One region of the Shewanella sp. BJSY2023SW007 genome, then DNA from elsewhere that is predicted to be linked to it. Evidence: riboswitches for the same ligand, from Rfam matches in the RefSeq annotation. Region 1 holds a riboswitch; the other holds the start of a gene.

Region 1 (16,143 bases):
ATATGGCGGGCACTATTACCGGTACTATGACAGGTACTATGACCGACACTATGACTGGAAGTATGGCAGGCAGTGGTGCGGCTCAGGTTCAAACACGCGTTCAAACTCAGTTCCAAACCCAAAATCAACCAAAAGCAGTGCCAACCGCTGCGGCGTCAGAGCCTTTTGATCCCCAAGTCCCCATGGCCTTGTATGACAGCCGGAAGCTGGTCATACATTCGGCCTGTCCCGCCGCTCAAGCAAAAGGCGTTACAGCGGGGATGAGTGTCGGCAGCGCTCAGTCGCTGCTCGGAGAGTTGCAACTTTGGCCACTGCAGGAGGTGGACAGCGAGGCGTTGCGGGATTGGTTGTGTCAGTGGAGCTATGATTTCAGCGCCAGAATCTGGCCGCCGTTGTTATCCGGGCTTACTGAACAAGCTGCCCCATATGTGGCCGATGCGCGCTGGCCTACAGATACACTGCTGCTGGAAGTGGGATCCATGGTTAAACTGTTTGGCAGTTTGAGTGCCATTGTCGAGGCTTATCTCAACAAAGTCGCCGACTATGGTCTGGAATGCTCATTGGTGCTGGCACACAGACCGCTGGATGCGGCGATATTGGCGCGGCATACTCACGTCGGCATCAGCGCGGTATCAGCTGCCTTCATGAGCTCACCCACAGCTGAAAAAGCCGGGCGCCTCAAGGTGCATCACGGCTTACCGCCGGATTTACCACTGAATTTGCTGCCATTAACCCAAGAGGAGCGGCAACGACTCGGCGCGCTTGGCCTGACGACTCTAGCCATGCTTGATGCCTTACCCCTTGCCGAGTTGGGGCGGCGCTTTGGTCAAGGTTTGCTGCAGCTGCTGGCACAAATCCAGGGGCGCTTGCCCTGTTGCCGCAAGGGATATGAGTTACCCGAACAGTTTCAGGCAAGGTTGACCTTGCTGCATGATGTTGAGTGGGTTCAGGGATTGCTGTTTCCATTGCAAAAGCTGCTGGGGGAATTGGCAACCTATTTGCGGATCAGGCAGTTGGCGGTGCAACAGTTGGAGTTGTGGCTGAAGTTTCGCGAGCCAGAGCCCCCGGCGCTGCAACTGACACTCAACTATCCCTTCGGGGAATATCAACTGCAGGGGTTGTCTCAGCTCTGCCGTTTACAGCTGGAAGGATTGCAACTGCCGAGCCCGGTCGTCGATATTGAGCTGCGATCCAGGCAGTTTGTGTCGCAGCAGCTGGGCAGTCGAGAGTTGACCGAGTCCAGAGAAGGGCAGCAACAGGATGCCAATCAATTACTCGCCAGATTACAGGCCAGGTTAGGTAGCCATAAGGTGCGCTCTTTGGTGTTGGCGGCCGATCCCATGCCAGAACTGGCCAGCACTGCGGCTTCCCTGACTTGCTGGCCGCCACCGGCAAGGCCGCCCGTTCAGCCGTCGCTGGCATTGCGGCCTCTTTGGCTGCTGCAAGAGCCGCAAGCCATTGCTCCTGAAGCTGTGGAGCTGCTTAGGGGACCGGAAAGGTTACAGAGCCCCTGGCATTCAGGGTCTTTTCCCTGCCGGGATTATTTTCTTGCCCATCATAAGGAGAGCGGTGGTCTGTGTTGGCTGTTTCGCACCGCTAATGGGCTCTTTCTTCATGCTTGGTTCAGCTGATGTACGCCGAATTGCATGCTATTTCCAATTACAGCTTTTTGCGCGGGGCTTCTCACCCGGATGAGTTGGTGCAGCAGGCCGCCAAACTGGGCTATGAGGCCATAGCCATTACCGACGAATGTTCTCTGGCGGGTGTGGTCAAGGCGCATGAGGCCGCCAAACAAAGCAGTATCAAGCTGATTGTCGGCGCCGAATTCCACCTGCCGGAAGGCTGCCTGGTGCTGCTGGCAAAAAATCGCCGGGGCTATGGTCTTATCAGCACTCTGATAACTAAAGGGCGGCGCCGGGCCGAAAAGGGCAAGTATCGGTTAACCCTGGATGACTTTGCGACCATTGACCGCGGCTGCTTTTGCCTGTGGCGGCCGCCATCAGTGAGCGAGTTGCTGGCGCAAGCCGACTTGCAAAGCACTGAGCACCAGAGTCTTGGTCAGCAGAATGTCGATCATCAGAACTCTACAAACCAGGGAATAGGCAACCAGAGCCCAAGTCAGCAAACCCCTTGGCTGACGCAGCTGCAGCAGCGCAGTCTGGCACAGTTGAATATCCTGGCGGCACGGGTCAAAGCCGCGTTTTCACTGCCGCTTTATCTCTTGATGGAGCGGCAACTGCAACCCGGAGAGGCCTGGTATCTCGAGGCCTGTGAGGCGCTGTCGAGTCATTTTTCCCTTCCTTGTGTCGCCGCCGGTAATGTGCAGATGCATCTTGCAGAGCGGCAAAGGCTGCACGATGTACTCAGCTGTATCCGCCATGGCTGCGCCGTGCCCATGGCCGGCGAGCTGTTATCAGGCAATGCCGAAATGGCGCTTAAGCCGATAACCGCTATGGCCAGGCGTCACCCTCAAGCCTGGTTGGCAAGGAGCTGTGAGCTGGCGTCCCGGTGTCATTTCAGTCTGGATGAACTCAAGTATGAGTACCCGGCCGAGTTGGTGCCAAGCGGCCTAAGTGCCAGTGAATATCTGGCGCAAGAGGTGGAAAAGGGCGCCCGCAGGCGTTTTGGCGAGGCGGTTCCACCTGAAGTGCAGACTCAGTATCGGCGCGAGCTCAAGCTGATTGCCGAGCTCAATTACGAATACTTTTTCCTGACTATCTATGATCTGGTCTGTTTTGCCGCCAGGCAAGGGATACTGCATCAGGGACGAGGTTCGGCCGCCAACTCTGTGGTCTGTTATTGCCTCGGGATCACCGAGGTGGATCCCACCAAGGTCAACATGCTGTTTGAGCGTTTTATTTCCAAGGAGCGCCATGAGCCGCCGGATATCGATGTCGATTTTGAACATGAACGCCGCGAAGAGGTGATCCAGTATATCTACCAAAAATATGGCCGCGAGCGTGCAGCCCTGGCCGCCAGTGTGATCAGTTATCGTTTCAAGAGTGCCATGAAAGATGTTGGTAAGGCCCTGGGGCTTAGCGAGCAACGGCTGGATGAGCTGATAGGCGCTGTCGATCGCCGCGATCCGCAAGTGTCTTGGCAGCAGCAGTTGCAACAAGGCAAGCTGTTGCCACAACAAGGTTTGGGGCAGTGGTTGTTGCCGCTGGTGGAGACCCTGATGGGTTTTCCAAGGCACTTGTCGCAACATGTCGGCGGCTTTGTGATTTCGGCCGGGCCATTGGCCGAGCTGGTGCCGGTAGAGAATGCCGCCATGGCCAAGCGCACTGTGATCCAATGGGACAAGGATGATCTCGAGAGTCTGGGGCTGTTAAAGGTCGATGTATTGGCGTTGGGAATGCTGACCGCGATCCGCAAATGTTTCGAGTTGATCTCCCGTCACATTCGTCCCTTTGCCATGTCGGATATTCGCTGGGAAGATCCGGCCGTCTATCGTATGTTGCAGCAGGGCGACAGCATGGGGGTGTTTCAGGTGGAGTCGCGAGCCCAGACCAGCATGCTGCCCAGGCTTAAACCCGCCTGTTATTACGATCTGGTAATACAGATAGCCATAGTGCGCCCGGGTCCGATTCAAGGAGACATGGTGCATCCCTTTCTGCGCCGCCGTGATAAAATCGAGCCGGTCACTTTTCCTTCGGCCGAGGTGGAAGGCGTGTTGTCACGCACTATGGGGGTGCCCATTTTTCAGGAGCAGGTGATCCAATTGGCCATGGTCGCCGCCGGTTTCAGTGGCGGGGAAGCCGATCAGCTGCGCCGCGCCATGGGAAGCTGGAAACGCAGTGGCGAGCTGGAGCAATTTGAACACAAGCTGCTTCAGGGGATGACGGCCCGAGGCTACAGTGACACCTTTGCCAGGCAGATATTCAGCCAGATCCGCGGCTTCGGCGAATATGGTTTCCCCGAGTCTCATTCGGCCAGCTTTGCGCTCCTGGCCTATGTTTCGGCCTTTCTCAAACACTATTACCCGGTGGCGTTTTGCTGCGCCTTGCTCAACAGTCAACCCATGGGTTTTTACAGCCCGTCACAGCTTATTCAGGATCTTCGCCATCATGGTGGTTTGGTGTTGCCGGTTTGTATCAACCTCAGCCAGTGGTACAGTACGCTGGAGCGACAAACCGATGGCTCTTTGGCACTGCGCCTCGGGTTCAGGTTGGTCAAGGGATTATCCGAGCACAGCGCCGCCAAGATAGTCGCGGGCCGGGGCGAGGGCTTTACCCACTTGTCGCAGTTGGCGGCTCTGGCACTGCCAAGGCGTGAGCAGGAGGCGCTGGCCAGCGCCAACGCCTTTGCTACCCTGGGCGGCGATCGCCATCAGATCAGGTGGCAGTTGGCCGCTCGTCAGCAGAGTTTGCCCTTGTTTGAGCAGCCGGACGAGGCCGATTTTCGCCCTGAAACCGCCTTGCCTGAGGTCACTGAAGTCGATGCCTTGCTGGCCGACTACGCCTGTACCGGGCTGACCCTGGGGCGTCATCCTCTGGCACTGCTCAGAGAGCAGGGGTTACTCGGCAAGTGTCACAGCGCCGCCTCTTTGTGGCAGTGCCGTCATGGCCAGAATGTAACTGTGGCCGGGCTGGTGGTCGGCAGGCAAAGGCCTGGCACCGCCAGTGGAGTCACCTTCATCACCCTCGAAGATGAAACCGGTAATGTTAATCTGGTGGTATGGAGTGATACGGCCAGGGCCCAGAGACAGGCTTATTTGAGCGCCAGGATCCTCAAGGTGAGCGGGGTTGTGGAATTTTCGTCCGGCGTATTGCATCTGCTGGCCGGTCGGCTGGAGGATATCTCGGGCAGTATGCTCGCGCTGGTGGTAAACTCGCGGGATTTCCATTAGCCGATAACCCATTTTAAGCTGCAACTGCCTGTGAAAATAATCCTGCTGACCCATGAAAGAGAGCTGAATCGAGCCAGTAACACAGCCACCCTGGCGCTTAATGCTTATCCGACTCTCTGTAAGCGGGTACTGTGGGCGCGTAAAGCCCCGGATGCTTGGTTAATGGAGCACTTGTCTTTGGGGCGAACCGCCTTACTCTATCCGCAAACCGAAGAAAATACTTCCGAAGAAAGCATTTCGCGAGCTCAAGCTGCAAATGAAAGCCCAAACTTAAGCCAAAACCAAAGCCCAAGTTCAAACCCAAACCAAAGCCCGGTTCAGGGCGCAACCTGGCCTCAAGACGTTGCTCAGAATTTAAATTCGCTGGTCATACTCGATGCAACCTGGCAGGAGGCCGGCAAGATGTATCGCCAAAGCCCCTATCTGCAGTTGCTTGCCAGAGTCGAACTGCAAGCAGAGCAGGGCTCGGCGTTTCGCTTACGGCGCAATCAGCGCCAGGGCGGGTTATGTACCTTGGAATGTATTGCGGCTGTTTGGCAAAACTTGGGGGGAGACTATAGTATCGCCGCCAGGCGGTTACTCAGTGAGTTTAATCAATGGCAGGCTGAAATAAGAGCTCCGGCCTAGCTGCACTAGAGTTGGCACAGCAAGCCGGAAGCCGTCTCTCTACGGCGGCACTGAGTTAAGTCTATTCGCCTGCGTTAGATCACCGTCAGATAAACACACAGGAAATGGCAAACGGCGCCGCCCAACACAAACAGATGCCAGATGGCATGATTGAAAGGGATCGCCTTGGTAGCGTAGAAGATCACCCCCAAGCTGTAGCTCAGCCCCCCTGCCAACAGCAAGTTGAACCCGGCTGTTGACAGGTTATCGATAAGCTCAGGCAACACGGCGACGCAGAGCCAGCCCATGGCCAGATACAGCACCAGGCTCAGCGCCTTGAATCTGTGAATAAAGCAGCTCTTGAACACTATTCCCCCCAATGCCAACGACCAGATGGCCACCAGCACCCATTCCTCCTGGGCATCGGCCAAAGTAATTAACATCAGCGGGGTATAGGTTCCGGCGATCAACAGATAGATGGCGCAGTGATCCAGCATCTTGAGGCGTCTTTTCCACACTGGGTGCGGAATACTGTGATACAGGGTTGAGCAGAGAAACAGCAGGATAATACTGCTGCCATAAATAGTTACACCTGTTAACTGAATGGCGTCCAGCGAATGCCAGCCTTTGAGCAACATCAACACCAAGCCCAGAATGCCGGCAATCACCCCCAAACCATGGCTGACGGCATTGGCTATCTCTTCATTTAGACTATATCCAGTTGAAAATTGGCTATTAAATTGAGATGCAGTGACTGAAGCTTTACTGTTGGACATGATTGACTCTTCTGGTTCGACCTCATTGAAAGTGAGTCTAACAGCACCACAGGACTCTGGCTAGATAAAAATGTACAGCTGTTCGCTGAGATAAATTTATTTTTTGAACCGTATCGTCTGCATTTTTTACCAACGTCTAATGTTGCACCTTAACAACTCATTGCCCGGCTTCCAAGTTGCTTTTTACAGTTATTTTGTTCAGAGGATCCCGTCAGCCTTATTAGACAAAGGGATTACCTGTTTTGCTTGAAGCCATCGATTTGAGTTTGTAGCGTAAATTGCTTTTCAAACAAGGGAATGAACTTTTTGCCGAGGGTTTTCTCTAACACTGAGTTTACATTTGGCGACGGATAAATCAGCGGCTTATGCCTCATCTTCCAGACAAGTTTATTGCCCGCCGAGACAAAAGCCCGGCGGCAATGGCAAGCTTGAGCATCAGCATTCCGTCTAGGGATGCTGCCTTTGAGCTTGGTCTGGCTGAAATCATTAATCCCTGTTCCTGCCAACCAAGCCATTCTCAATCAAATTCGATTGCCCCTTTCTTTGCCCAATCGCCTTTTAGTCAACAGCTTGGGTTTCAACCCCAATGCCTGGCGCAAGTTGGCATGGCTAAAAAAGCAGAGCAGGGGGATGGTGAGGCAAAGGGCAACGCCTTCAGCAGTTGGACTGCGGCGGGAGCCGCGCACTTATTACTATTGCTGGGGTTATCCTGGTTTTGGCAGCAAGCAGAATGGCAAAGAGTGGTGACAGAGCCTGCCAAACCCAAGGCGCTGCAATCCTATCTGTATTTCAGTCAGCCCAGCCCAAAACCGTTAACGCCAGCGCCGGAAGCCTTGGCCGAAGAAGCAATAACCCAGCCCAAGGAAGCGATAGAGGTTAAAAAAGCTGACTCAAGCAAGCGTTCTGAGCCACAAAAAACCGAGCAAAAAACTCCACAAGGCAGGGTTCAAAACCAGAAAGAGCAAAGGATCCCCAAGACTCGGGAGCAAAGCGTTAAGCCTATTGGTAGAGTCATTGAAGAAACGAAAAATGCAGCCGTATCTGCGCCAGAGCGAGCAAATGACTTTAGACCACAGCCGGCAGAGCAAGCTCAGCTGGACTTCAGTTCAAACGCATTAAAGTCTGCCCGAAAAGTATTGCAACACTCGCAACAGCAGGCGCTGCAACAGTTATCACAGCAATATGCGGATAAGGCCACGGGACGTAAGAGCCTCAGTGAAATGGATGGGGAGATGGAGGTGCTTTGGGTCAATGACGCCGATGATTTCAGCAAAGTGGCCAGTCTGGATCTGCCGCTCGACCCCAACCGTATCGTCAAGGATGGTGATACCTGCTATCGGGTCGTCAAGGTGCCGACTCCGCTCAATCCCTACGCCGAAAACTTGGGGTTTCCATTTAAGTGCGGTCAGACAGAGATGGAAAAAGCACTCAAGGAGGCGGTAGCCAGCCGTCTAAAGCGGCTTGGCAAGTGAGTTTTGCAATCAATTTATTTGATTTAAAATAAATTTACAGTCCAATTGTTTTAAATATTCCCATTTAATTCAAATGATTAAATTGTGATTTTAATGGATTCAACCCTGTGGCTCGTTTTGCTGTTGGGCTTGTTTCCCGCTTCGGCTTGTGCTTATACTCGGCAGCAATCTTGTCGGAGTGCCCTCTGGGCTGAGACCGTTTATTCGGGATCCGTTGAACCTGATCAGGCTAGCACCTGCGAAGGAAACAAGCATTCAGCTGCAGCATTACCGCAGCCACTGCGAGCAAAAATCTATGCCAAAGGCTTTAAAGAGCCGAGGCGATATCTGGCTTCTCAAGCGGACATTGAACTGACCTGAAACCACGAGGTCAGTCCGCCAACACCGCCGGAGGAGGACTCCAAATCAAGGAGTTTAACCAGTCAGCTCGCGCCGCTTATTATTCAACTCTCCTGACAAGCAATTTCATTTTCCAAAAGAGTGAGCTTGCTTATGTCAAATCGTCAATCCAATCGTCGTCAAACCCGTGAGGCCGCCCAGGCCTTTATCGATAACCTTAAACCTTTACAGCATCCCAATTCACAGAAGCTGTTCGTTCAGGGCTCCCGGGCCGATATTCAGGTAGCCATGCGCCAAATCAGGCAGACAGACACCCGAATACCAACCCAAGATGGCAGCGAGCAATTTGAACCCAATCCCGCTGTGTGTGTTTATGATTGTGCCGGCCCTTATTCAGATCCCAACGCGGCTATCAATGTGCGCCAGGGCCTGGATAAATTGCGCCAGGGCTGGATCCTAGAGCGTGATGATACGCAAGAGCTGACTTCGGTCAGCTCCAGTTTTACCCAGCAGCGGCTGGCGGATGAAGGGCTGGATCATCTGAGATTCGACGCTTTGCCCAAACCGCGCCGGGCCAAGCCGGGTAAGCGGGTGACCCAATTACATTACGCCCGCGCCGGCATTATCACTCCTGAAATGGAATATATCGCCATTCGTGAAAATATGGCCCGGGCCAACGAAGCGCTTGCCAAAGATCCGCAACTGGCCCGCAAGGCCAAAGGAGAAGCCTTTGGCGCTATAGTTGCCACGCCGATAACCCCTGAGTTTGTCCGCAGCGAAGTGGCCCGTGGCCGCGCCATCATTCCCGCCAACATCAACCATCCTGAAGCCGAGCCTATGATTATCGGCCGCAACTTTTTGGTGAAGGTCAACGCCAATATCGGTAATTCGGCAGTGACCTCTTCTATCGAGGAAGAGGTGGAAAAACTGGTGTGGGCCACCCGTTGGGGCGCCGATACGGTAATGGATCTGTCTACCGGCCGTTATATCCACGAAACCCGCGAATGGATAGTGCGCAACTCGCCTGTGCCCATAGGTACCGTGCCCATCTATCAGGCGCTGGAAAAGGTCAACGGCATTGCCGAAGATCTCAGCTGGGAAGTGTTTCGCGACACCCTGATAGAGCAGGCCGAACAAGGGGTGGATTACTTCACCATTCATGCCGGGGTCTTGCTGCGCTATGTGCCCATGACGGCCAATCGGGTGACCGGCATGGTGTCCCGTGGCGGCTCCATTATGGCCAAGTGGTGCCTGAGCCATCATAAGGAAAACTTCCTCTACAGCCATTTCCGCGACATCTGTGAGCTTTGCGCCGCCTATGATGTTTCTCTGTCGCTCGGTGACGGCATGCGCCCCGGCTCGATTGCCGATGCCAACGACGAGGCTCAGTTTGCCGAGCTGGAAACCTTGGGTGAGCTGGTGAAAATCGCCTGGGAATACGATGTGCAGACCATAATCGAAGGGCCGGGCCATATTCCTATGCAGCTGATCAAGGAGAATATGGACAAGCAGCTTGAGTACTGTGATGAGGCGCCTTTCTACACCTTGGGGCCCCAGACCACGGATATTGCGCCCGGCTATGATCATTTCACCTCTGGCATAGGCGCGGCGATGATTGCCTGGTACGGCTGCGCCATGCTCTGTTATGTGACCCCCAAGGAGCATCTGGGTTTACCTAACAAGGAAGACGTTAAACAAGGGCTTATTGCATACAAAATTGCGGCGCATGCCGCCGATGTCGCCAAGGGACATCCAGGTGCCCAGCTGCGCGACAATGCGTTGTCCAAGGCCAGATTCGAGTTTCGCTGGGAAGATCAATACAACCTGGGGTTGGATCCCGATACCGCCCGGGCGTTCCACGATGAATCTCTGCCTCAGGAGTCTGCCAAGGTGGCGCATTTTTGCTCCATGTGCGGACCCAAGTTCTGCTCGATGAAAATCACCCAGGATGTACGCGACTATGCTGCGTCTCTGGCTGCGTTTCAGGTGGCTTCGGGGGATTCGTCAGGGGCAGACTCGGCAGAGCGCCAAACCGAGCCTGTGCAGGCTGAAGAACTGACGGCACAGCCGCTGGAAGTCCTGGATGCCGAGGCGGGGATGGCGCGGATGTCGGCGCAGTTCAAGGCCGCTGGCAGCGCCCTGTATCATCCGGCTACAGCAGCCGAAAAGTCCTTGTCCAATCCCAAGTCCAATCCCGAGCCAGAGGCTACACGCTATGAAGAGGAAGCCTGAAATGGCGGCTGATAAAAGGCCGATAGTCTGGAGCATAGCCGGCTCAGACAGTGGCGGCGGCGCAGGGATCCAGGCCGATCTGGCCACCTTGAGTAATCTTGGCTGTCATGGCTGCTCTGTCATCACCACTTTGACCGCCCAGAGCAGTGTGGCAGTGACGCTAACCGAGGCGGTGAGCGAGGAGATGTTGCTGGCGCAACTCAATGCTCTGCTCGGTGACTTGCCGCCCAAGGCGATAAAAATCGGTTTGCTCGCCAATCAAGCGCAGCTGCAGCAGCTTTGTGACTGGTTGGCTCGGCACCTGCCTGATGTTCCTTTGGTGGTCGACCCCGTCATGGTGGCCAGTTGCGGCGATGCTCTCTCAAAGAGCACTGCAACGGGCGCAGCGCGGCTGGATTACCGGCCGCTGGCGGCGCTCTCCACTGTGCTGACCCCGAATATTCACGAGCTGGCGTTGCTGAGTCGCAGCGATATTCATGACTTTTCTTCCTGGCAAGATGCGGCAACTTGCCTGGCAAACGAACTGCCTTGCCATCTCTTGGCCAAGGGCGGGGATTTCGAGGCGGGGATCGCGCGCGGCCTGGCAGAAGACTTACTGCTTTTTAAAGACTTGCCTCACAGCTCCGGGTTGCATCAACGGCAGGGGTTTGTGTTGGCGAGCCCAAGACAAGCATCCAGCAACAACCATGGCAGCGGTTGCACGCTATCCAGTGCCATAGCGGCATTTTTGGCCCACGACTGGATCTTGCCCGATGCGCTGATCCTGGCCAAGGCCTATATCAATGGCGCCTTGGCGCAAAGTTATCGGGTAGGCCGTGGTCCCGGCCCCTTAGGTCGCCCCGGGGCTTGTCTGGCCGCCGAGCTTATGCCTGTCATCTGGCCGCTGGAGGATTATCCCTGGGCCAACCCAGCCCAGGTGCTCGGCGCCCCTTGGCTTGCAGCGCCAACCTCTGCTGATGCTGTTAGTGCTAAAGGCGTTGGTGTTAAAGGCGTTAGTGCTGAAGGCTTTAAAACACTGCCCCATAATCTGGGTATCTACCCGGTCGTGGCCGATGTCGAATTGCTGGAAGCCTTACTCAAGGCAGGTTGCCGCACTATTCAATTGCGGCTCAAGCAGGAAGTACAACCAGGTTCGAGCGCCGAGCAGGCGATCATTCGCGCCATCGCGCTCGGGCGCCAATATCAGGCGCGGGTGTTTATCAATGATCACTGGCAACTGGCCATTGCCCACGGCGCCTTTGGCGTGCATTTGGGCCAGGAGGATCTCAGCCAGGCATCCCTTGAGGCCATCCAAGGGGCCGGTCTGGCGCTGGGGTTATCCAGTCATGGTTATTTCGAGGCGCTGCTTGCATTGCGCCACAGGCCCAGTTATCTGGCCCTCGGGCATATTTTTGCTACCAAGACCAAAGTCATGCCATCTCTGCCCCAGGGACTGGCGCGCCTAGGCGCCTATAGCGAAACTTTCGGCTCCTTGGTGCCGACGGTCGCCATTGGCGGCATTGACGAGCATAACCTTGATGCCGTCAAGCATACCGGAGTGGCCAATGTCGCCGTGGTGCGGGCCATTACCGAGGCCGCCGAACCGGTAACGGCATTTAGGCGCCTGACACAAAGCTGGTTAGGGCGAGCAGCCACGATTGCAAGCGGGATTAGCTATGCTCAACAAAATGCCGGGCTGAGCGATCGCGACTTTATCCGTTACGGTAGCCAGTTGCTGCTGCCCAGAGTCTCAGAAGCGGGGCAGCTTGCCTTACGGGCCAAGACGGTCGCCATAGTGGGGCTCGGAGGCCTTGGTCATCATCTGGCGCGCTCTTTGGCCGCCGCCGGAGTAGGGCGTCTCATTCTTATCGATCCCGATATTGTCGAGCTGGGTAATCTGCCGAGGCAACTGCTCTACAACGAGCAGGATATTGACCGTTTGAAGGTCGACGTGGCCAAGGAAAAGCTGGGGCGCGATTATCCAAACTGCCTGATTGAGATTGAGCCCGAACTGTTTGGCCCCAAGAGCGCGGAGCTTATTCGTGAGGCGTCACTGGTATTGGATGCCAGCGATAATTTCCTTTGCCGTCATAACCTTAATCGAGCCTGTGTGAAGCTGGGCAAAGAGTTGATTGCGGCGGCGATCAGCGCCGATTCCGGCCTATTGTGTCATACATCCCCTTGGCTTAACCCCGAGGCGGGCTGTTATGAATGCCTGTTCCCGCGGGATAGCACAGGCTCGGGGCGCTGCCGCGACATGGGGGTGCTGGGTCCTGCGGTGCAAACCCTGGCGGCGATGCAGTCGCTGGCAGCCATCAATACTCTGCTTGGAGAGCGCAGCACCCTGGGACGGCTCATCAGCTTGGATTGCCGAACTTTAAGCGTACGTGAGGCTGCGCTTTGCGCCGACCCGGCATGTCTTTGCTGTCAAACCCAATCTCAGGCTGGAAATCAAACCGAAGCCCAATTTATGACAGGGCGCCCTGAGCTTAGCCGTGAGGAGAATTGCGATGCAAATTAAGATAAACAATCAAGTCAAAGAGTTGCCTGAGGCTATGACACTGTTACAGCTGCTCGAGTGGTGTGAGATAGCGCCTGGCAGCGTGGCGCTGGTACGTAATGGTGCCGTAGTGCCCAGATCTCAGTGGCCAGAGCTTGAATGTCAAAGCGGAGACAGTCTCGAGCTGTTTTCCGCCGTTGCCGGAGGTTGATATGTTGCAAATTGGCGAGTTTGAATTTCAATCCAGGCTGTTTGGCGGCACCGGCAAGTTTGCTTCGGCAGAGCTGATGCAACGCTCGCTCGTGGCCAGCGGCGCCGAGTTGGTCACAGTGGCGATGAAGCGGCTCGATTTTAACCAGGATAGCGATGAATTGCTGGCACCGCTCAAAGAGCGCGGCGTGCAGCTGCTGCCCAATACCGCCGGGGCCCGCAATGCCAGGGAGGCAATTTTTGCTGCCGAGCTGGCGCGGGAGATGCTGGGCACTCAACTATTGAAGCTGGAGATCCATCCGGATCCCCGTTATCTATTGCCGGATCCGGTAGAAACACTGGAAGCGGCCCGAGTCTTGTGCGCCGAAGGCTTCACTGTTCTGCCTTATGTGCATGCCGATCCCGTGCTGTGCTTGCGCCTCGAAGAGGTCGGCTGCGCCGCCGTGATGCCGCTTGGCAGTCCCATAGGTTCCAATCAGGGGCTGGCCACAGAACCCTTTTTGAAGATCATCATAGAGCAGGCCAATGTGCCTGTGGTGGTGGATGCCGGGATCGGCGCGCCGTCTCAGGCGATGCGGGCGATGGAGTTGGGGGCCGATGCCGTGCTGGTTAATACTGCCATCGCCTCCAGCTTGGATCCCGTGACCATGGCGGGTTGCTTCAAAGATGCGGTGCGCGCCGGGCGAGCGGCCTATCATGCCGGACTCGGGGCCATCAGCAATCGAGCCCAAAACACCAGTCCGCTGACCGGTTTTCTCAATCTGGGAGAAAACCATGGCTGACTTTCTTGAGCGTTTTACCGCTATCGACAGAGATCTATTGCGCCTTGCTATTGCCAGTGTCAGCGCCGCCGAGGTTGAGCGCTGTCTGGCGCGGCCCGAGACGATAGCGCACAATCCCTCGGCCTTGCCCGTTCTCTTGTCACCGGCGGCCCGGGAGTTTCTCGAGCCTATGGCGCAGCTCTCTGCTGCGCTCACCCGCAAGAAGTTTGGCGCCAACATAGGTCTCTATGCGCCGCTCTATGTTTCCAATCTGTGCGCCAATGATTGCGACTATTGCGGTTTCAGCATGAGCAATAAAATTCGCCGCAAGACCCTAAGCCAGGCCGAACTGGATGCTGAAATTGCCATTCTCAAGCAGCGTGGCTTTGATTCTGTGTTGCTGGTTTCCGGCGAACATGAAACCAAGGTAGGGCTGGATTATTTTGCCCAGGCGCTTTTGAGGCTCAAGCAGGACTTCAGCTATCTGGCGATTGAAGTGCAGCCCCTCGCCGAAGCGGGCTATCGACGCCTTGTTGATGAGGGACTGGATGCCGTGATGGTATATCAGGAGACCTATCAGCCCGCCACCTATGACCGCCATCATCTCAGAGGCAATAAAAAGGACTTTGGTTTCAGGCTCAATACCCCGGACAGGGCCGCCAGGGCCGGGGTCGACAAGATAGGCCTGGGGGTCTTGCTCGGGCTGGATGATTGGCGCCTGGACTCGGCACTGATGGGATTGCATCTGGACTATTTGCAGCAAAAGTACTGGCGTAGCCGCTTCAGCGTGTCGCTGCCAAGGCTCAGGCCGTGCGTTGGCGGAGTAACGCCGGCTGTGACCCTGGATGATGCCGGACTGGTGCAGCTAATCTGCGCCATGCGCTTGTTCAGCCCGGCGCTGGAGTTGAGTCTCTCTACCCGGGAGAGCGCCTCACTCAGGGACAATCTATTGCCCCTTGGGATCACTCATGTGAGTGCCGCCAGCTCAACAGAGCCAGGTGGTTACAGCAATCCCAAGTTGCAGCTGGATCAGTTCCAGATAAGTGATGAGCGAACCGTCCCTGAGGTGGTCAGCGCCATTCGAGCGCAAGGCATGCAACCTGTGTGGAAGGATTGGGACGCGAGCTGGTTGGCGGGTACGTCCTTTACAGTAACCCATCAAGGTGCATGAACCTTTCGGGCTGTACATTTACACTGAATTGGCCAATAATCGTTCAAAGCTGTGGCTAAAATGGTAGTAACTGATTTTAACCACAGAACGAAAATCCACAGTCCAATACAGACAAGGGGCAATCATGCAAATTCCATCGGCTTTTTCGGCGGGAGTTCAAGGGCTGCAAAGCGCCCAGTCCGGCCTGACTCAGGCAACAGTGGATATCGCTCGTCCGGCACCTGCGCAGCAGGCCGATTCGGCCCGCCCGGTTGAGGAGGCAGACAAAACCTCGGCACTGGTATCGGCATTGGAACCCAAGGCCCAGGGGCAAGCTTCAGTAGAGGTGATTGAACGCGCATCCGACACCTTGGGCAGTATCATAGATATCGAGGTGTAATATATGGTTGGCGCGCTGGCCGGCGCGGGGCTGACGGCAACAGCCGTGTCCCGGCGGCCAAGCTCGTCAATTGCCAACTTAAGCAGTGGCAGCTCCATAAACCAATCGCCTATCAGCGCCAACCCTGCCGGTAAAATCTCCGCCACTCAAAATCCCTCTCAGGTAAGTGGCGTAAAGCCAAGCCCAATAAACCTGAGCCCAATAAACCTGAGCTCGGGAAATCAAAGCCCAATCAATACAAGCCCAGCCAATACAAGCGCACTCAATACAAGTTCAGTCAATTCAAGCCCGCTCCAAGGTTCAACCGCGCAACATTCAGAGCCACAAACTGTAAAGCCGCCGCGGGAAGCACTGGTCAGTTTGACTAAAGGAGCCCTGGGGGCGGCAGCCTTGTCCAGCTCAGGCCATTGGCATGGAGAGGTTCAAGCATCGATGCCGCTCGTGGGGACATCGGCTCAAGCATCTGCCTTTTCCGGCAAAGGGGCTGACATTGTCGGCGGCCCTGCGATACCAGTGACTTTAGCGGGAGAAGCGCCTGAGGTTCCCGCTTTTAATGGCAAAAATACTTCCGCCAACTCTATGAGTGGGGCAGAGCAGGCTTCCGGCAGCTCTTCGAGTCGCTCATCAAGCCAGGCTGGCAGCGAAGTAAAAGAAGGGGACGACAGGGCGGCTCGTCAGTCAACCGGGGAGCCGAATACGGCAAGCTCCGCCGAACCCAAGCCGGATGAGGCGCAACAGAAACAGCAGCAGAACCGTGAGAGTCGTGAGCAACAGGCGCTTGAGCGGGAAATTGACTCCCTGATGAAGCGCGATACCCAGGTGCGCTCCCATGAACAGGCTCATGCTGCAGTAGGCGGGATCCATGCTGG
Region 2 (16,143 bases), on a different contig from region 1:
TCTGCTGATGGACCCGGGGGGCATAGAGCTATTTGCCCCCATGCTGGCCAATGTGGTTTGTCACATCCCCATAGAGCAGCTCACCCATCTATTCGCCTCCCATCAGGATCCCGATATCATCTCCTCCCTGGGGTTGTGGGATCAGACTCTGGAGCGGGCCCAGCTGCACGCGCCCTGGATTTGGGAAGGTTTCATCCGCCATTTCGGAATGGAGCATATTCAATACCAGGCCATTAAAGATCAAGGCGACAAGCTGACGCTCGATGGCGTAGAGGTGCAGTTTATCCCGGCGCATTATCTGCACGCTTCTGGCAATTTTCATGTCTACGACCCTATCGGCAAAGTGCTGATGTCGGGCGATATAGGTGCGGCACTGGAAGACGCGGATGCCGGGCTGTTTGTCGATGACTTTGGCCGTCACACCGAGAAGATGCGCTTTTTCCATCAAAGATGGATGCCCTCCAACCGCGCCAAGCAGGACTGGATAGCCAGAATAAGAGAGCTGGAGCTGGACTATTTATGTCCGCAGCACGGGCGGATATTCAGGGGCGAACAGATACCTGAGTTTCTCGACTGGTTCGAGCGCCTGGAGGTGGGGGTTGCGGTAGGCAACTGAGTACAATAGCTTGATGCCATGAGCTTAGCCCATGGCAAGCTTTCCGCCATTGAGTGTCCGGCAGCTATCAGAGATAGCGGGCAAAGGCGCTGCCCTCTTTGGTGGCTTTGAGCGGCGCTTCAACCACAGGGGTGCCCAGATAGAGAAAGCCCACTATCTGATCGTTACCATCGAGCCCCAGTGCCGTGTTGACCGTAGAGTCAAAGGCAAAGGCGCCAGTGCGCCATATTCCGCCAAGCCCCAGGGCAAATGCGGCCTGCTGCATCGCCATCACGGCGCAGCCGGCTGCCAATTGCTGCTCCAGCTCAGGCACCTTGGGATGATCTTTGGTCTTGGCAACCACAGTGATTACCATAGGCGCTCTGAGCGGCAAACCGGCAGCCTTGTTGATAAAGCCCTCGTCGGCACCATCTGCTGTGGCGGCTGCAACAAAAATATCTGCCAGGCGATTGAGCCCTTCACCGGTAGCAATAATAAACTCCCAGGGCGCCAGGCCACCGTGATCCGGTACTCTGGCCGCGGCATCCAGGATAATTTTCAGTTGCGCTTCATTCGGCGCCGGAGCCTGCAGTCGTGGACATGATTGTCGGGTAAGAAGAAGAGTAAGTGCGTCCAATGCGCGATCCTCAGCTGAGATATCAATGACTTCACAGGATACCAAATCCGCCCCGGATCGCCAGAGGCAATAAGCCGGGACGAGTTGTTTTAAGCAACAATCAGCCGAGATTAACGGTTTTGGGCAGCCATTTACGGCCAATAAAATAGTCCACACTGGTGTAACGACCGCCGCCCATAAACAGCAATACCAACAGCATAATGAAATAGGTGATCGCAAACTCAATGCCGTTGTTGAGGATCACCAGGTTACCCGAACTGGTAAGCCAGTCGTAATTGCCGTGCTCCTGCAGTATCCCCTTGGCCCGCTCAAGCTTCTCAACCGAAGCCATCACCCTGTCGTTTGCGAGCCAGGATGAGGGATCGGCAATCGCCAGCCAGCCATTGGACCAGTGCACACTGAAGGCCGCCACCAACATGGTAATACTCATGGGGATAGCCACCAGCCGTGTGGCCAACCCGAGCAGAAGCAACAAGCCACCAAAAAATTCGGTCCCGGCCGCCAGCGCCACCATCACTTCAGGCATGGGCAAGCCCAGCCCCCAATCCGGATTACCGAACCAAGCCGCTGTGTCGCTGAAGTGGCTGAGTTTATTGTAACCGGCCTGCACCAGCACCGGCGCCAGATAGAGCCGCAATGCCAACGGTGCCAGGCCATCGAAGTGTCGCAGTGATTTGAAAAATGCCGCATAGGTTTGAATGATGGCTTGCATGAAAACCTCCTTATTCGGGGGAGTATTCCTGTCATGCTGCAGTTGACCCGGCAATAAGCGATTTTATTTCAGTCTTTACTTTAGAAAGGTGCCAACAAGCCCCATGCCTGCTCTGCGTCCGCTTAAGGGCCTGGATGCAAGGCATGTTTTTCCGGGCAAATGGCCCAATGCCCCTTCTACAGACCAAAGACCCGCTTTACGACCCCATAAGCTCAGGGCTATGCCTGACTCAGTTCATCCAGATCGTCAATCAAGTTGCCCAGCTTACGCTTGAAGTGTTTTTGCTGGCGCTCACTCAGGCTCTGGTGCAGTTGCAACAACAGCATGCCGAAGTTTTCCGTGTTCTGCGCCAATTTCTGCTTGTGCACATCTGACTTGAGCTCATCGGGCGATGTCATCAGCAGCCGCAAGCGCTGCGCCAACAAGTCAGAATCACTGCGTTGCAGCAAGGCTTGTTTGAACTGCCGGAGCCACTCGTGACGATACTCGAGCCACATATCCAGGGTCGCCAGTCGGCGGCTATTGTGTTCATGGATCAGGGCCTTTTGCTGCTCACTCAAACGCCCCAGCCAATCGGCAAACAGCTCCTCCAGCCGTTCATCCGCATCTTCAATCAGTTGTTCCTGGTTTTTGTCCTTGTATTCATCCACCAGCTCCTGCTCATCGGCCTCCAGTTTGGCTATCACCTGGGCGACCTGCTTGTCACTCAAAGAAGCGATAAGGGGCAAAAGATCGTCAAACACCTGGGCAAACAGCCGAAACCAGTGATCTCTTGCCATATCCACATGATGGCGCCAACTCTGTGGCGTTAAAGTGCCATCGGCAAGCTCGGTTTGCAGCGTTTTTAACTGGGCACTGTATCTGGGTAACTCCTGGCTGCGATGCCAGGCGAGAAAAGGGTCGAGAATGGCGTCAAACGCCTGCTCCTGTTGCCGGTCGAGAGTGACATAATCTTCCAGCTGCCACTCTATGGCCCAATCGAGGAAATAATAGCTGACCTTGGTGGAGCAGGCACTGAGCGCAATAAGCAGCGCCAGGGCAATAACAATGCGTTTCATCCATTAAATACTTTAAGTTGGCTAAGGCCAGGCGACAGCTTCCCTGCCTGACTCATTGATGCTTTACAAGATGCCAGAAGTCATCAAACCAGTCGAGATAAGACTGCTGCTGATTGTCCCAGGCCATCTGCAAGGCCCAGCAGCAGGCAAACAGCCAGTAGACATCGACGGCTGCAGCCACGGCCAGGTGAGCATCGCCGGTTAAATGCGGATGCTGCTCAAGATAGTGATAGATGAGCCACTGTTGCCCCTCGGCGCTCAGTTGATGGGATGACAGCACCCCGGCCAACTCAAACAGCGGGTGGGAAGCGCAGGCATATTCAAAATCGACGCACTTGAGTCCATCCTCGGCCAGCAACAGGTTATGAGGATTGAGATCCCTGTGACAATACTGAGGCCTCAGCAGACAGGCCTCCAGCCGAGTGCTGCACTGCTCGAATAACCCTTGGGCCGAGTGAAGTTGCATGAGCCGCTGTTGCCAGCTTGAAGGCTGCCCCCGGCTCAGAGCCATATCATCGAGCCGCTCCAGATAGATGCGCCACTGCTCGGCAACACTGATTTCGAGCTTGGGGGCCGGCAAGCCCCTCAGCCCCAGCAGCAACTCCAGCAGTAAGGCCTGAGGTGATTTGCCTTGCTTGGCTCCCAATACAGCGCCTGAGCCACCTTCATGTTTAGACTCGTGTCTAGGCTCATGTTTAGAATCATGTCTAGGCTCATGTTTGTGCTCAGGCAGGCCAGAGAGGTTCTTTGAGTTTGCATAGGCTTTTTGAGCCGCGCTTGCGATCTCGGCCGCGCCTTTGGATGCGAGTAACTGCTGCCAGTTGGCTTGCGGCGCTTGTTCAATAAAGCGGCTCAGATATAACCCCTTGTCAGCGCTGACCCAAATCAGCCCTGGTGCCAGGTTCGCCTTCTCGGCAACCCGCCAACATGCCAGTTCGTTGTTTCTGTCGCAGATACGGTCTGAGCCCGGGGAGTTGACTCTCAGCACCATTGACTCGCTACCGGCCTGCAAGAGCCAGTTTTGGTTGCTTAGCCCAAGAGTGAGCGGCTTGGCCCCTTCAAGCGGCCACAACTGTAGCCGTTCAAGAGCGGCATTGAGCTCACAGCTCAAACCTTCACCCAGACTGGCTTCAAGTGCTGTCAGCGGTTTGCCTTTCATGCCGCGCCGCTTTCAAGCTGTGAGGAGTCGCGACCGCGGGACTCCTTAGCTCTGGCGCGCCAGATAAAGTATCCGGCTACCGCCATCCCCACGTAGAGCACAAACAAGAGTGAGGTCAACATCAAGCCCTTGCTTAAATAGAGATAGATGGACACCAGATCGATAACCACCCAATAGAGCCAGTTTTCCAGCACTTTGCGCGCCACCAGAAAAGTCGTCATCACAGCAAAACAGCTGGTTGCCGCATCCAGGTAGGGAAAGGCTGCCTGAGTGAAAGTCGCCATCATATGACCGACAAACAGAGACACCAACCCAGTCAACAAAATCAGCACCAGGTGCCGCTGCCAGGGCCAGGAGGTCACAGCCACTCCTTGATGGTTTTCCCCACCCCGGCGCCAGAGCCAGTATCCGTACAGCGCCATCGCCATGTAATAGACGTTGAGCACTGACTCCATCAGCAGCGCGACTTTCCAGAACAGCACAGTGTAGATGGCAGTGCTGGCAAAGGCTGCCGCCCAACACCAGATATTGGCTTTCATGGCCAGCAGCAGATAGGCCAAGGCCAATACCACGGCTACCGCTTCCCAAGCGCCCATTCCCTGGGCCTGAGAGCCGGCCTCTGCGAGCCAGTGCCAGAATTCACTCATGGGTTATTCCCTGTGGCCCAAGTTCAGCTCACCGCCGATAAATTTACAGACAAACACCGCCTTGCCAAATTTCTCGTGTGCCGCCTGCATCTCGGCGGCCAGCATGGCCATCACCTCGGCATAATCACCGCACACCTGTGTCGCCATGGCATTGGTGGTTCTCTCTATGTTGGCATAAGTGTCCAGGCGCTTGATAAACCATTGAATAGGCTCCAGATACTCATCGTGGAGCGGATACATGCTGATTTCGGCAGTTAACTTCATTTTACATCTCCTGTAATGAACCGGGGCACTGCTACACGCCCCGGCCGACAACGGCTTATGCCATCAGATAAATTTGACGTTGAAGGTCACACCAATCTGGCGTGGGTCCCCGTAGCGGATATATTGCTTCTCGGCCCAGTCCTGATCCGGCTCATTGCCGAAGTAGAAACCGCGCACGCCGTATTTTTCATCGAACAGGTTGCGGCCCCAGAGGTAAACCGACCACTTTTCGGTCTCATATCCCAGCTTGGCGTTGACCACCTGATAGTCTTCAGATCGGGAATCATTGCTGTCTGAGTAGTAGAACGCACTCTTGCCACTGCTGTTGAGGTTGGCAAACCAGCCCATGTCATTGCGCCAGGTCATGCCGAGACTATAGGTCCATCTCGGCGAGTGGGCCAGTTCCCGGCCACTGAGATCCACAGGGTTGCCATATTTATCCTGATACAGGTAATCACCGTATTCTGTCTGCAGATACCCAAGGCTGGTGTAGAACTGCAGTGAATCTGTGGGATACCAGTTGGCTTCCAGCTCGGCGCCATAGTTATTGGAGCTGCCGGCGTTTTCGGTGAACAGAATAAAGCGCTGGGGATCGACAGGATCCTGCAGCGAGGCCGCTACCTGCTGATCTTCCCTGTCCATAAAGAACAGTGCCAGACGAGTATCCAACAAGCCATCGGCCCAGCTGGATTTCAGCCCCAGTTCATAGTTGTAGAGGATTTCGGTATCGAACTCTTTCTTGTCGGCCAGCTCCTGGGGCAGCGTCATATTGAAACCACCAGCCTTGTAGCCCCTGGCTATCCGAACATAGGCTTCATGGTGTTCAGCCAGCGCCTTGGACAGGGCGATATGGCCACCCCACATGTTTTCCGATGGGCTAAAGGCATCACCATTGCTGTCGCTGTAGTCACTCTCACGTCGCTCAATACGAGCACCGATAGACAGGCTGTAGCCCGCCCCCAGATCTGAGTCCAACTGGGCAAACACCGCATAGTTACTGGCGCTGTAGCGGGAAGTCAGCACTTCATCCGGCCAGCTGTTGTATTCAGAGTAGAGATCATTGTCCTCATCGAGATCCATAAAATAGAGCCCGGCCAGCCAGTCTGTGCTGCCGCCGAAAATCCGCCCGGCCTCGTTAGAGCTGAATCTGAACTCCTGTGACAGAGTACGGCGCTCGCCGCGTTTATCCCAGGTGTAATCGTACTCACAGGGTGCGCCGCCGCACTCTTTCCCGGCCCAGTAATCCGGGTTGGCCCAGTCACCGTCGTAACCGTGGTGATGATCTGTTGCGGCATAGCTTGACAGGGACACCAGCTCAAAAGCCTCAAAGCCGGTATAGCTCAGCTTGAGACTGGATCCCGTGGTGCGCTGCTTGTCGACGCCCGGCGCATCGGTAATGGTATCGAAGCCGTTATTGTCCAAAGTCCAGGCATCATAACCATTGTCAAAATCGGCATGCAGTAGAGTGAAATCCGCCTGCAATTTGTCGGTGGCGTACCAGCGCAGCTTGATACGGCCGCTGAATTCATCACGCTCATTGGTATCGTCACGGCCCAGATACAGGTTGTCGCGATAACCGTTCTGCTTGTGTTGCTGCAGCGCCACACGATAGAGCAGCTTGCCGGAATCAGTCACTGGGCCGGAGCTGAAGCCGCTAAAGGTTTGCAGATTATCATTACCGAGCGAGACTTCGGCGCCGTGCTCGAACACGTCTGTGGGGTCATTGCTCTTGAGATAGATAAGACCGGCCAGGGCATTGGCGCCATAGCGGGTGCCCTGGGGGCCGCGCAGCACTTCAAACTGCTGCAGGTCGTACAGGCTGGAAACGCTGCCCAGCCCGGAGAGATCGATATCGTCGATAATAAAGCCCACAGAGGAGTTGGGCGCTCCCTGGTATTGCTCCTGCTCACCTACACCGCGGATCTGGAAGTATCTTGGCCGGGAGCTGGCACCTGACCAGTTGAAGTTGGCTACGTTACCCAACATGTCTTCGAAATGCTCGGCGCCTTGATCTTCAATGCGCTGCTCGTCGATAACAGTCACGCTGGAGGGCATCTTTTCCAGCGTCAGACCACGAAAGTCGCCGCTGACGACTATCACTTCCATGGCTTGTTGCTCATCTTGATTTTCAACGCCGGGATTATCGGCGGCATGAACGGGTGCCCACAGCAACATCTGAATGGTGCTGGCAAGCAGAGTAGGTACGGTAAACTTGGACATAGGACCTCAAATATTCACTGTTTGAGATCCGGCAATAAGAAAGCGAGTTGAAAGTGCACGAATTGTGGCCCATTCCTACGCCGGTACTAGCCGGATCAGGTTCTAAGGGTTCGTCATACGACATCTCAGTCAACCGCAATGCGGTAAACACCCCTTGGCGCGGGCCAGTATACACGAGTTACCAACAAAAGTGAGCCAGGTTGCCAAATTGTACCTGAGGGCATAAAAAAACCGCCCACTCCAATACTCCCATTCGTTGAGCATTCAACGGGAATAATGACTCGGGCGGCAGTGGTGCCGAGGTTGCAACTTTTAGTTTGAAAAGGCCTCGCGCACATAGATCTCAAAACGGCTGGCGGTCGGATTCGGCGCCACGGCGCTCACCTGCAACTGCTGTTTACCATGCAGCTTGACCGACTTCCAGGACACACCTTCATCATCCAGGGTATAGCCGCTGGCATCATACCAGGTGAATTTGTATTGAATGCGCATATCGGTAGCGACTTTGCTGCTGATTGTGGCTGTGCCTCTGAGCAAGCCGCCCTCGCCTCTGGCCATAAGATCACCGACACTTACAGAGCGGGCAAAGCTGCTATTGTCGATACGGCTTTCACCAGTCGAGCTGGCATACACCCCGGCCGTATGGTTGGCGCAGCCTGCCAGAGCCAGCAGGGTTGCTGCTATTACCAAGACTTTTTTCATCTGCCAATCCCTTAATTCTCAATCAATCAAAAAGTGTGCCCGGGCGGTTGCAATCAACTGCTTGCGGTTGGTTTGCCAGCAGTCGATATTGACATTGGCCACTCGCCGTCCCTGACGGGTAATTCGGCACTCGGCGAAGCTGTCCTTATGATAACCGGCACGTAAATAGTCGATGGAAAAATCAACTACCTTGGGCACCTTACTGGTTTGCATAAACACCATAAGCTGGATGATGGCCGACATCTCCATAAACCCGGCTATCACCCCGCCGTGAATGGCCGGCAGAACCGGGTTACCTATGTTGTCATCTTTGGCCGGCAGACGAAACACCAGTTCATCGCCAAACCTTTCAACCAACATGCCAATAAAGCGGGCGTAGGGCACATGCTCAAGCAAGTGACTGAAATCATTGGTTTCTGTCACTTTTGCAACTATGCTTTTTACATCCAGGGATGCCTTGGGATCTGTCATTTCGTCTCCTCACCCATCAGTGCCTTGCGGAAAGTGTCCCCTATCATTTCAGGGCTTATCCGCATAAAGGAACCAACCGCATGGGCGATGGGGTCGTCTATACTGTCCTGATAGGCAATGGCCCGGGTGAACGCTACGCTGGATGACAACTTATAACACTCGGCAAAACCATACACCGGCTTGTGGGGCTCGGCGGGCTTCATATAGTCCACCCGCAGATCCAAAGTCGGCGAGATCTCCAGCGAACCATATTTGTCCTTGATGGCACAAACCACGGCGCAGCCACTGGCAGTATCCATCAAAGTAGTGATAACCCCACCATGAATAACCCCGGTTTCAGGGTAACCCACCAGCTCGGTGCTGTAAGGCAATTCTATCAGTACATGGTGCTCACTGGCCTCATGCACCTTGAGCCCGAGGCGGCGGCACTGGGCCAACTGGTTGACGAAACGGGTAGCCAGAGTCGTCAGCGGGAAAAACTCCGGATTGACTTTCATGACGCTGAACTCACCATAGGCCCCAAGGCTTTACCGCCAAGCAGATGCATGTGGATGTGGAACACTTCCTGGCCGCCATGTTCATTACAGTTGATGATTAAACGATAACCGTCCTCGGCGATCCCGGCCTCGGTGGCCAGCTTGGCGGCCACAGTCACCATACGGCCTATGGCCTGCTCGTCAGAGGCCTTGGCGTCATTGACCGTGGGGATCAGATGATTGGGCACTATCAGCACGTGGGTGGGCGCCTTGGGATTGATGTCCCGAAAGGCGGTTACCAGTTCGTCCTGATACAGTATGTCCGTGGGAATTTCACGGCGGATAATTTTGCTGAATATGGTTTCTTCGGCCATTTTGCCACTCCGGTGTGTCGGTTCAGGCTCGGCCCAAGGGCCAAACCTCTGTGTTCTTGGCAGTATAATACCATTCGGCCCGGAGATGTAATCGGCCACGGCGATTTGAACCCCAAGCCATTTAAAACTCGGCAAGTAATTGCCGCAGCCTGGCTTTTTTGGCAGCATTGTCGCCATGCTCAGCCGGATAGCACCCAATTTGGCTCCCGGCACTCGCCAACGATTCACACGGATATCAGATGATCAGTTATCAGATTTGCCCCATAGATCCCCACGCTCACCTGTTCGAGGTCAAAATCACCATTCAGGCACCAGCCCCAAGACAAGAACTTTGGTTGCCATCCTGGATCCCGGGCAGCTACATGGTTCGCGATTTTTGTCGCAATATCATAGATCTTAAAGCCTTTGATGAGCAGGAGCGTCCGCTCAGCATTACTCAGCTCGACAAACAGCGCTGGCAGATAGATTCCAATGCCGAGTCGCTGCATCTGCGCTACTCGGTTTATGCCTGGGATATGTCGGTGCGCAGCGCCCACCTGGATCAGACCCACGGCTTTTTCAACGGCAGCAGCGTCTTTTTGGCGGTGGCCGGCAAAGAGCTTGAGCCGCTGGAGCTGGAAATTCAGCCTCCCAAAGAGGAAGCCAACTGGCAGCTGGCAACAACCCTGAGTCGAACCGAAGGTGAAGAATGGCAGTTCGGCCGTTTCAGCGCCGCCAACTATGATGAGCTTATCGACCATCCAGTGGAGATGGGCACCTTTACCCACGGCAGCTTTGAAGCCTGTGGCGTGCGCCATGATGTGATACTGACCGGACGTCACCGCTGCCACATGCCCAGGCTGCTTGACGATCTCAAGGCTATTTGCGAAAGCCAGATCCGCCTCTTCGGTGAAGCGCCGTTTGAGCGCTACCTGTTTATGACCCAGGTATTGGGCAATGGCTTTGGAGGACTGGAACACAGAGCCTCCACCGCCCTGCACTGCTCCCGCAAGGATCTGCCGCTGAGTATGGAGATGCCGGTCAACAAGGATTACCGCACTTATCTGTCGCTCTGCAGTCACGAATACTTCCACAGCTGGAACGTCAAACGCATTAAGCCTGCCAGCTTTATTCCCTATGCGCTGGAGGCTGAGAGCTACACACGTCAGCTGTGGGCTTATGAAGGTATCACTTCCTACTATGATGACCTGATGACACTCAGAGCCAACAGGATTTCCAATGAGCAATATCTGGAGATGTTATCCCAGACCATGACCCGGGTGTATCGCATGCCGGGCAGGCAGTTGCAGAGCCTGACAGATTCGAGCTTCAATGCCTGGACCAAGTTCTACAAACAGGATGAAAACGCCGCCAACGCCATCGTCAGCTATTACACCAAGGGAGCTTTGTTTGCCCTGTATCTGGACTTGACTCTGAGACTGGAAACCCAGGGAAAATACACACTGGATAACCTGATGCAAAAGCTGTGGCAGGCCTTTGGCAGCCAGGGGATAGGCACTGAAGATGACTCTCATCGCCGCCTTTATGAGGAGCTGCTTGGCCGGGATGCCAGCGCAGAATTTGCCTTTCTGGATAATACCCAAGAGTTGCCACTGGCGCCCCTGCTGGCGCAATTCGGAATCGAGATGCAGCTTCGCAGTGCCCAAGGCGCTCAGGATCAGGGCGGTGGGGATGTTGAAGGGCAAAAAATCGGCTTTGGAGCCCGCTACAAGGCTGAAGCCCTGGGGTTAAGGATTGTGAGTGTGACCAACGGCAGCGCGGCTCACAGCGCCGGGCTCGCGCCTCAAGACCTGTTGATTGCCGCCAATGGTTTGCAGGTCGGCGCTCTGTTTGAAAATGAACTGCAGCAATATGAGCCCGGCGATAGTCTGGAGCTGCACTTCTTCCGCCGTGATGAACTGATGACAGGCCAACTGCCTATCAACCCGGCGGCAATAGATACTGTGTCACTCAAACTCACCGATCCAGCCAAAGCCAAGGCCTGGCTGGGTTAAGAGCCTTGACTCTCGGCCACATCGGCCATCAAGTGACGCTGGGCCCAGGCCGTCACCTGGGCTCGATTGTTTACATTCAGTTTGCCAAACATCCGATAAAGATGGGTCTTAACCGTACTCTCACTGACATACAGGGAAGTGGCAATCTGTTGATTACTGAGCCCGGCCAGTAGCGCCTGCAGCATCTCCCGCTCCCTGAAAGTCAGCACATCGCCACTGAGCTCGCCCTTGGCCAGCCGAGATTGCAACTCAAAAGGAATATCGCAGCCACCCTTCTGCACAATATCCAGGCCACGGCCTAGCTGTGCCAAGCTCGCCTCGGGATAGAAAACCGCCTTGACCACAGACGGCAACAACAGGCATTCATACTCCACCCTTTTGGGATAATGCAGTAACACCACTTTGCAACTGCGGCTCTTGGCGGCCTGTTTAAGGATTTTATAGCCCAAGGCCGACTCCACTGTAGCCAAATCCAGCAGCATGTCGACATCGGCTCTCAAGGCATCAGCGTGCCATCGCTCGGGGGAGAAACAGGACAAGCGCACCAGAAACTCCTGCGGCCAACGGCTATCCATCAGCTCGGTCAACAGAGCAGATCTGGCCCCCCCTGCCAATGCATCACATTGAACCTAGGCTGCCCTCAGCTAAAAACTCGAAACCTACATAGCCGGAACATGCGTATCAAAATAGACAACTGCTTGAAATGGAAGCACAGATCTCTACCAAAAACTCAAAATGAATAAGAGTTAACTGAACAAGCGCCGCTACAGACGTTAACATAAAGGGGTAAAACAGATCTGGGGGATCAAATATGCAAACAAATACTGCGGGCGAAGTGCGCCTGTCTCGCTATAAGGCCTGGGATCTTCCTACTCGCCTTTTTCATTGGATAAACCTGCTTTTGGTGCTGCTGATGATGACCATCGGCGGGGTAATGATGTTCAAATCTGACTTCGGGATCAGTGGTCTCGACGCCAAAATCGGCCTGAAGACACTGCACGTCTGGATAGGTTATGCCTTTGCCATCAACCTGGCATTCAGATTACTGTGGGGATTATTCGGCCCTATCAAAGCCCGTCTTGGTAAACTACTCCCCAAAAAAGGGGAATTGGCAGGCTATCGTGCAGCACTCAAGAAAGGCGAAAACCCACAATATCTCGGCCATAATCCGGCGGGCAAACTGGCGGTCATCGCTCTGTTTGGTCTGCTGACCCTGATTATGGTGACAGGTTTGGTGCGAGCCGGTACTGACATCTTCTATCCACCGCTGGGCGGCATGGTTCAGGAATATATCGCCGCCGATGGTGTTGAGCCTGCCAGCCTCAAACCCTATGATGACACAGGCGTTAATCCAGACAAGGCTGCAGCGATTAAGGGCGCCAAGGGCTTGGCAGGGAAAGTACATGTCTACAGCGTATATCTGTTGCTTCTCTTGATATTGCTGCACATAGTTGCAGTGATCCACGCCGAGCGTAAGCGTCAGCCCGGTATTATTTCTGCTATGTTTTCAGGCAATAAATATCTGCCAACAACGCCGGTAGATAAAGACTGACAGAGATCTTGGCTCACCATACAGGGCTCGAGATAAGCGCAAGCCAGAAACAATAACGCCGGCATCAAGCCGGCGTTGTCATTCGTGCGATATGCGCTTACTTCAGAGTGCTTTCCGAAGTACGGCCATCATCGTGGCAGCTATCGCAGGTAGGCTTCTGACCTACATTCATGTCGTGGGGAGCATGGCAGTCAGCACACATCAAAGCACCATCGTGTGGCTTGTGTACCGCGTCCATTTCTGCCAGCGAACCGTGACAGCTCTGACACTGTTCAAATTCATAGGCGCCGTCAGCTGAAGGTGAACCATCGGCATGACAGCTTTCACAGCCACCCATATCCGCGTGGAAATCTGACAGCTTCTGATCTTCTGCAAAAGCAGATGGTGACATGGCCAGTGCGGCCAAACCGGCACCGAACAACACACTCAAGAGTTTCTTGCTCACAATAATATCCTCCGATGATGACAGTCGAGCAAAGGTTCTTATGTCAGGTATGACCTTTGTCTCACTATCAGTAAATAGCACGACTTGGATTAACTTAGCCAAGCTTTTGCCAATTGGCAAACTAATTCTGAGTCGCCGCCACTTTAACAACTTGCGCAAAAGCAAAATGTGCGCTGAATCATGTAACCATCGGTTAATTACGGAATTTTACATTTCATTTACCTATAAACATCTGTATCAATAAGCGTTTCAAGCGCATAAAAAAGGAGACCAACAGGTCTCCTTTAGAGAAAGTATTGCTAAATTATCCGCGGTTTCTCAGCGCTTCGATACGCTTTTCAAGCGGTGGGTGACTCATAAAAAGTTCAGTCATTGAACGCTTACCGTTGATACCGAAGGCCGACATATTGGCTGGCATGGCGCCGGTTTCCGGCCCGGTGCGCAGACGTTCAAGGGCTGCAATCATCTTGTTCTTACCGGCAAGGCGAGCGGCACCTTCGTCGGCGCGGAACTCACGAATGCGCGAGAAGTATGCCACCACAATGGATGCCAGAATACCAAACAGCATATCCAGCACAAATACCACAGCCATGTAAGCGATAGTGCCCAGGCCTTCACCCTCTTCATCGTTGCTGGCAACAAAGTTATTGACGATACCGGCAACCACGCGGGCGGCGAAGATAACAAAGGTGTTCACCACGCCCTGGATCAGGGTCAGTGTCACCATGTCACCGTTAGCCACGTGGCTGACTTCGTGCGCCAGTACGGCTTCCACTTCATCGGCGCTCATACCGTAAAGCAAACCTGTACTCACGGCGACCAGAGAGTTGTTTTTACTTGGGCCTGTAGCAAAGGCGTTCAGTTCAGGCGATTGGTAGATGGCCACTTCCGGCATCTTAATCCCGGCCTGCTGCGCCTGACGGGCTACGGTCTCGAGCAACCAACGCTCTGTGTTGTCACGGGGCTGAGTGATCACCTCACAGCCCATGGTTTTCTTGGCCATCCATTTGGAAATCGCCAAGCTGATAAAGGCGCCACCGAAACCGAAGATCGCCGCAAATACCAGCAAGCCACCCATGGTTTGAGTATTGACACCCAAAATAGACATGACAATCGATGCCACCAACAGAATGGCAAGGTTAGTCAAAATCAATAGAAATACACGCTTCATATCAGCTCCTGTAAGGTACCCTTGTACCGGAATTGCGTCATTGCAGACATAATATGTCCACTTGGCGGGAATTCAAGAGGAAAAAGGTAAATTATTGTTTAGCTTTCTGCCTAAACGCCCCGGCTACGCAGAGGAAGCAGTCTAGGTAGACTTGATTAAATCAAACTTAATCAATTGCCGAGTGCGGCTTTTTAACGCGACCAAAAACAGCTGTGGCGATTGTTGAGTGTAAAGGCTTTTTGTTACCATCAAGCAACGCAAATCAATCTGAAGGACAGCGACAATTATGACAATAAATACCCTGCTGCTCAGCAGCTCCCGCGCTGGCGATACCCCCTACCTGGAACATGCCCTGCCCTATATTGAGCCCATGGCAGAAAAAGCCCGCAAGTGGATATTTATCCCTTACGCCGGTGTCAGCATGAGCTACGACAACTATCTGGAAGCCGTGGTTAATGGCCTGGCTCCATTGAGGCTGGATATCTCCTCTATTCATCAACATGGCGACCCCAAGCAAGCCATTCGCGATGCTGACGGCATTCTGGTTGGCGGTGGCAACACCTTCCACCTATTGCATGAATTGTACCGCTACGATCTGCTGCATCTGATCAAAGAGGAAGTCGCCGCCGGCAAACCTTATATCGGCTGGAGTGCAGGCTCAAATATTGCAGGCCTCAGCATACGTACCACCAATGATATGCCTATCATAGAGCCGCCGTCATTCAGTGCCCTTGGCCTGCTGCCACTGCAGATCAATCCGCATTACAGCAACTACAAGGCACCGGGTCACAATGGTGAAACCCGAGCCCAGCGTTTACTTGAGTTTACTTGTGTCGATCCCAAGACGCCGGTACTGGCCATCCAGGAAGGAAGCGCCCTGTTACTGCAGAACAATAAACTGAGTCTTTTGGGAGATAAGGAAGCTTATCTGTTCAGCGGTGTAGAGCAGGAGATCCCCGTGCCTGTAGGCAGTGATCTTTCCAATCTTTTGAGCTAAAAAACACTTGGCCCTACGGGGCCTTGCTGCTTGTTAACTCCAGAGCTCAACCATGTGGTTTAGCCAGCAGAGGGCTCAAATCCAGGTGCTGAGACATGGCCTCGGCACTGGGATGAGCCAGATGCGGCACCACTCCCAATAGCGGCGCCTGCATCAAGTCTTTAAGGCTGGCCAGGTTTTCATCGAAGCGACTCATATCGGCTTCGGCGCGGTTGGCGACCCAACCGGCGATTTCAAGCCCATCGGCGCGGATCACTTCCTGGGTCAACACGGCATGATTAAGGCAGCCAAGCTTCATTCCCACCACCAGAATCACAGGTAGAGCCAGCCCCTGCACCGCTTCCGATAAGAAACGCCCCTCCCCCAAAGGCAAACGCCAACCACCGGCACCTTCTATCAGGCAGAAATCGGCCATGGCATATTGGGTAAAATCCAGTGCCGCCAGTACCGCCTCTGGGCTGATATCCAGGCCGAGATCGGCGGCAGCAATATGAGGGGCAATCGCCGGCTCAAAACTGAAAGGATTTACCTTGTCGTACTGCAGTTTCAGAGTGGATTCATCCATCAAGGCCAGGGCGTCCGGGTTTCTCAGCCCGTAAGGAGTGTTATGGCAACCCGAGGCCAAGGGTTTTACCCCCAAGGTTTTCAAGCCATGCTCGACTCGTGCCT

Evidence for each region. A riboswitch is a leader RNA that binds a small molecule or an ion and turns the genes downstream of it on or off. The one in region 1 is predicted to bind thiamine pyrophosphate.
Region 2: linked by a shared signal. The riboswitch ahead of ACMHXE_RS01105 (TonB-dependent receptor) and the one ahead of thiC (phosphomethylpyrimidine synthase ThiC) in region 1 are both predicted to bind thiamine pyrophosphate.

Annotation. Positions count from the first base shown of each region.
Region 1 covers NZ_JBKORL010000050.1:40,491-56,633, forward strand. Annotated here, with positions in the region: gene ACMHXE_RS08220 (Y-family DNA polymerase) at 1-1,631, shown strand, start outside; gene ACMHXE_RS08225 (error-prone DNA polymerase) at 1,631-4,849, shown strand; gene ACMHXE_RS08230 (tRNA-uridine aminocarboxypropyltransferase) at 4,880-5,476, shown strand; gene trhA (PAQR family membrane homeostasis protein TrhA) at 5,551-6,231, opposite strand; gene ACMHXE_RS08240 (hypothetical protein) at 6,465-6,746, opposite strand; gene ACMHXE_RS08245 (hypothetical protein) at 6,837-7,703, shown strand; TPP riboswitch at 7,868-7,967, shown strand; gene thiC (phosphomethylpyrimidine synthase ThiC) at 8,196-10,274, shown strand; gene thiE (thiamine phosphate synthase) at 10,276-12,774, shown strand; gene thiS (sulfur carrier protein ThiS) at 12,764-12,964, shown strand; gene ACMHXE_RS08265 (thiazole synthase) at 12,966-13,745, shown strand; gene thiH (2-iminoacetate synthase ThiH) at 13,738-14,895, shown strand; gene ACMHXE_RS08275 (chemotaxis protein) at 15,020-15,274, shown strand; gene ACMHXE_RS08280 (putative metalloprotease CJM1_0395 family protein) at 15,278-16,143, shown strand, end outside.
Region 2 covers NZ_JBKORL010000004.1:33,283-49,425, reverse strand. Annotated here, with positions in the region: gene ACMHXE_RS01140 (MBL fold metallo-hydrolase) at 1-616, shown strand, start outside; gene ACMHXE_RS01135 (NAD(P)H nitroreductase) at 684-1,232, opposite strand; gene ACMHXE_RS01130 (DoxX family protein) at 1,333-1,944, opposite strand; gene ACMHXE_RS01125 (DUF6279 family lipoprotein) at 2,163-3,002, opposite strand; gene ACMHXE_RS01120 (phosphotransferase) at 3,055-4,161, opposite strand; gene pnuC (nicotinamide riboside transporter PnuC) at 4,158-4,808, opposite strand; gene ACMHXE_RS01110 (YkoF family thiamine/hydroxymethylpyrimidine-binding protein) at 4,812-5,072, opposite strand; gene ACMHXE_RS01105 (TonB-dependent receptor) at 5,136-7,292, opposite strand; TPP riboswitch at 7,348-7,457, opposite strand; gene ACMHXE_RS01100 (YcfL family protein) at 7,605-7,994, opposite strand; gene ACMHXE_RS01095 (PaaI family thioesterase) at 8,013-8,465, opposite strand; gene ACMHXE_RS01090 (PaaI family thioesterase) at 8,462-8,962, opposite strand; gene hinT (purine nucleoside phosphoramidase) at 8,959-9,315, opposite strand; gene ACMHXE_RS01080 (M61 family metallopeptidase) at 9,555-11,309, shown strand; gene ACMHXE_RS01075 (response regulator transcription factor) at 11,306-11,896, opposite strand; gene ACMHXE_RS01070 (cytochrome b/b6 domain-containing protein) at 12,121-12,861, shown strand; gene cctA (tetraheme c-type cytochrome CctA) at 12,959-13,306, opposite strand; gene htpX (protease HtpX) at 13,611-14,477, opposite strand; gene pepE (dipeptidase PepE) at 14,764-15,474, shown strand; gene bioD (dethiobiotin synthase) at 15,521-16,143, opposite strand, start outside.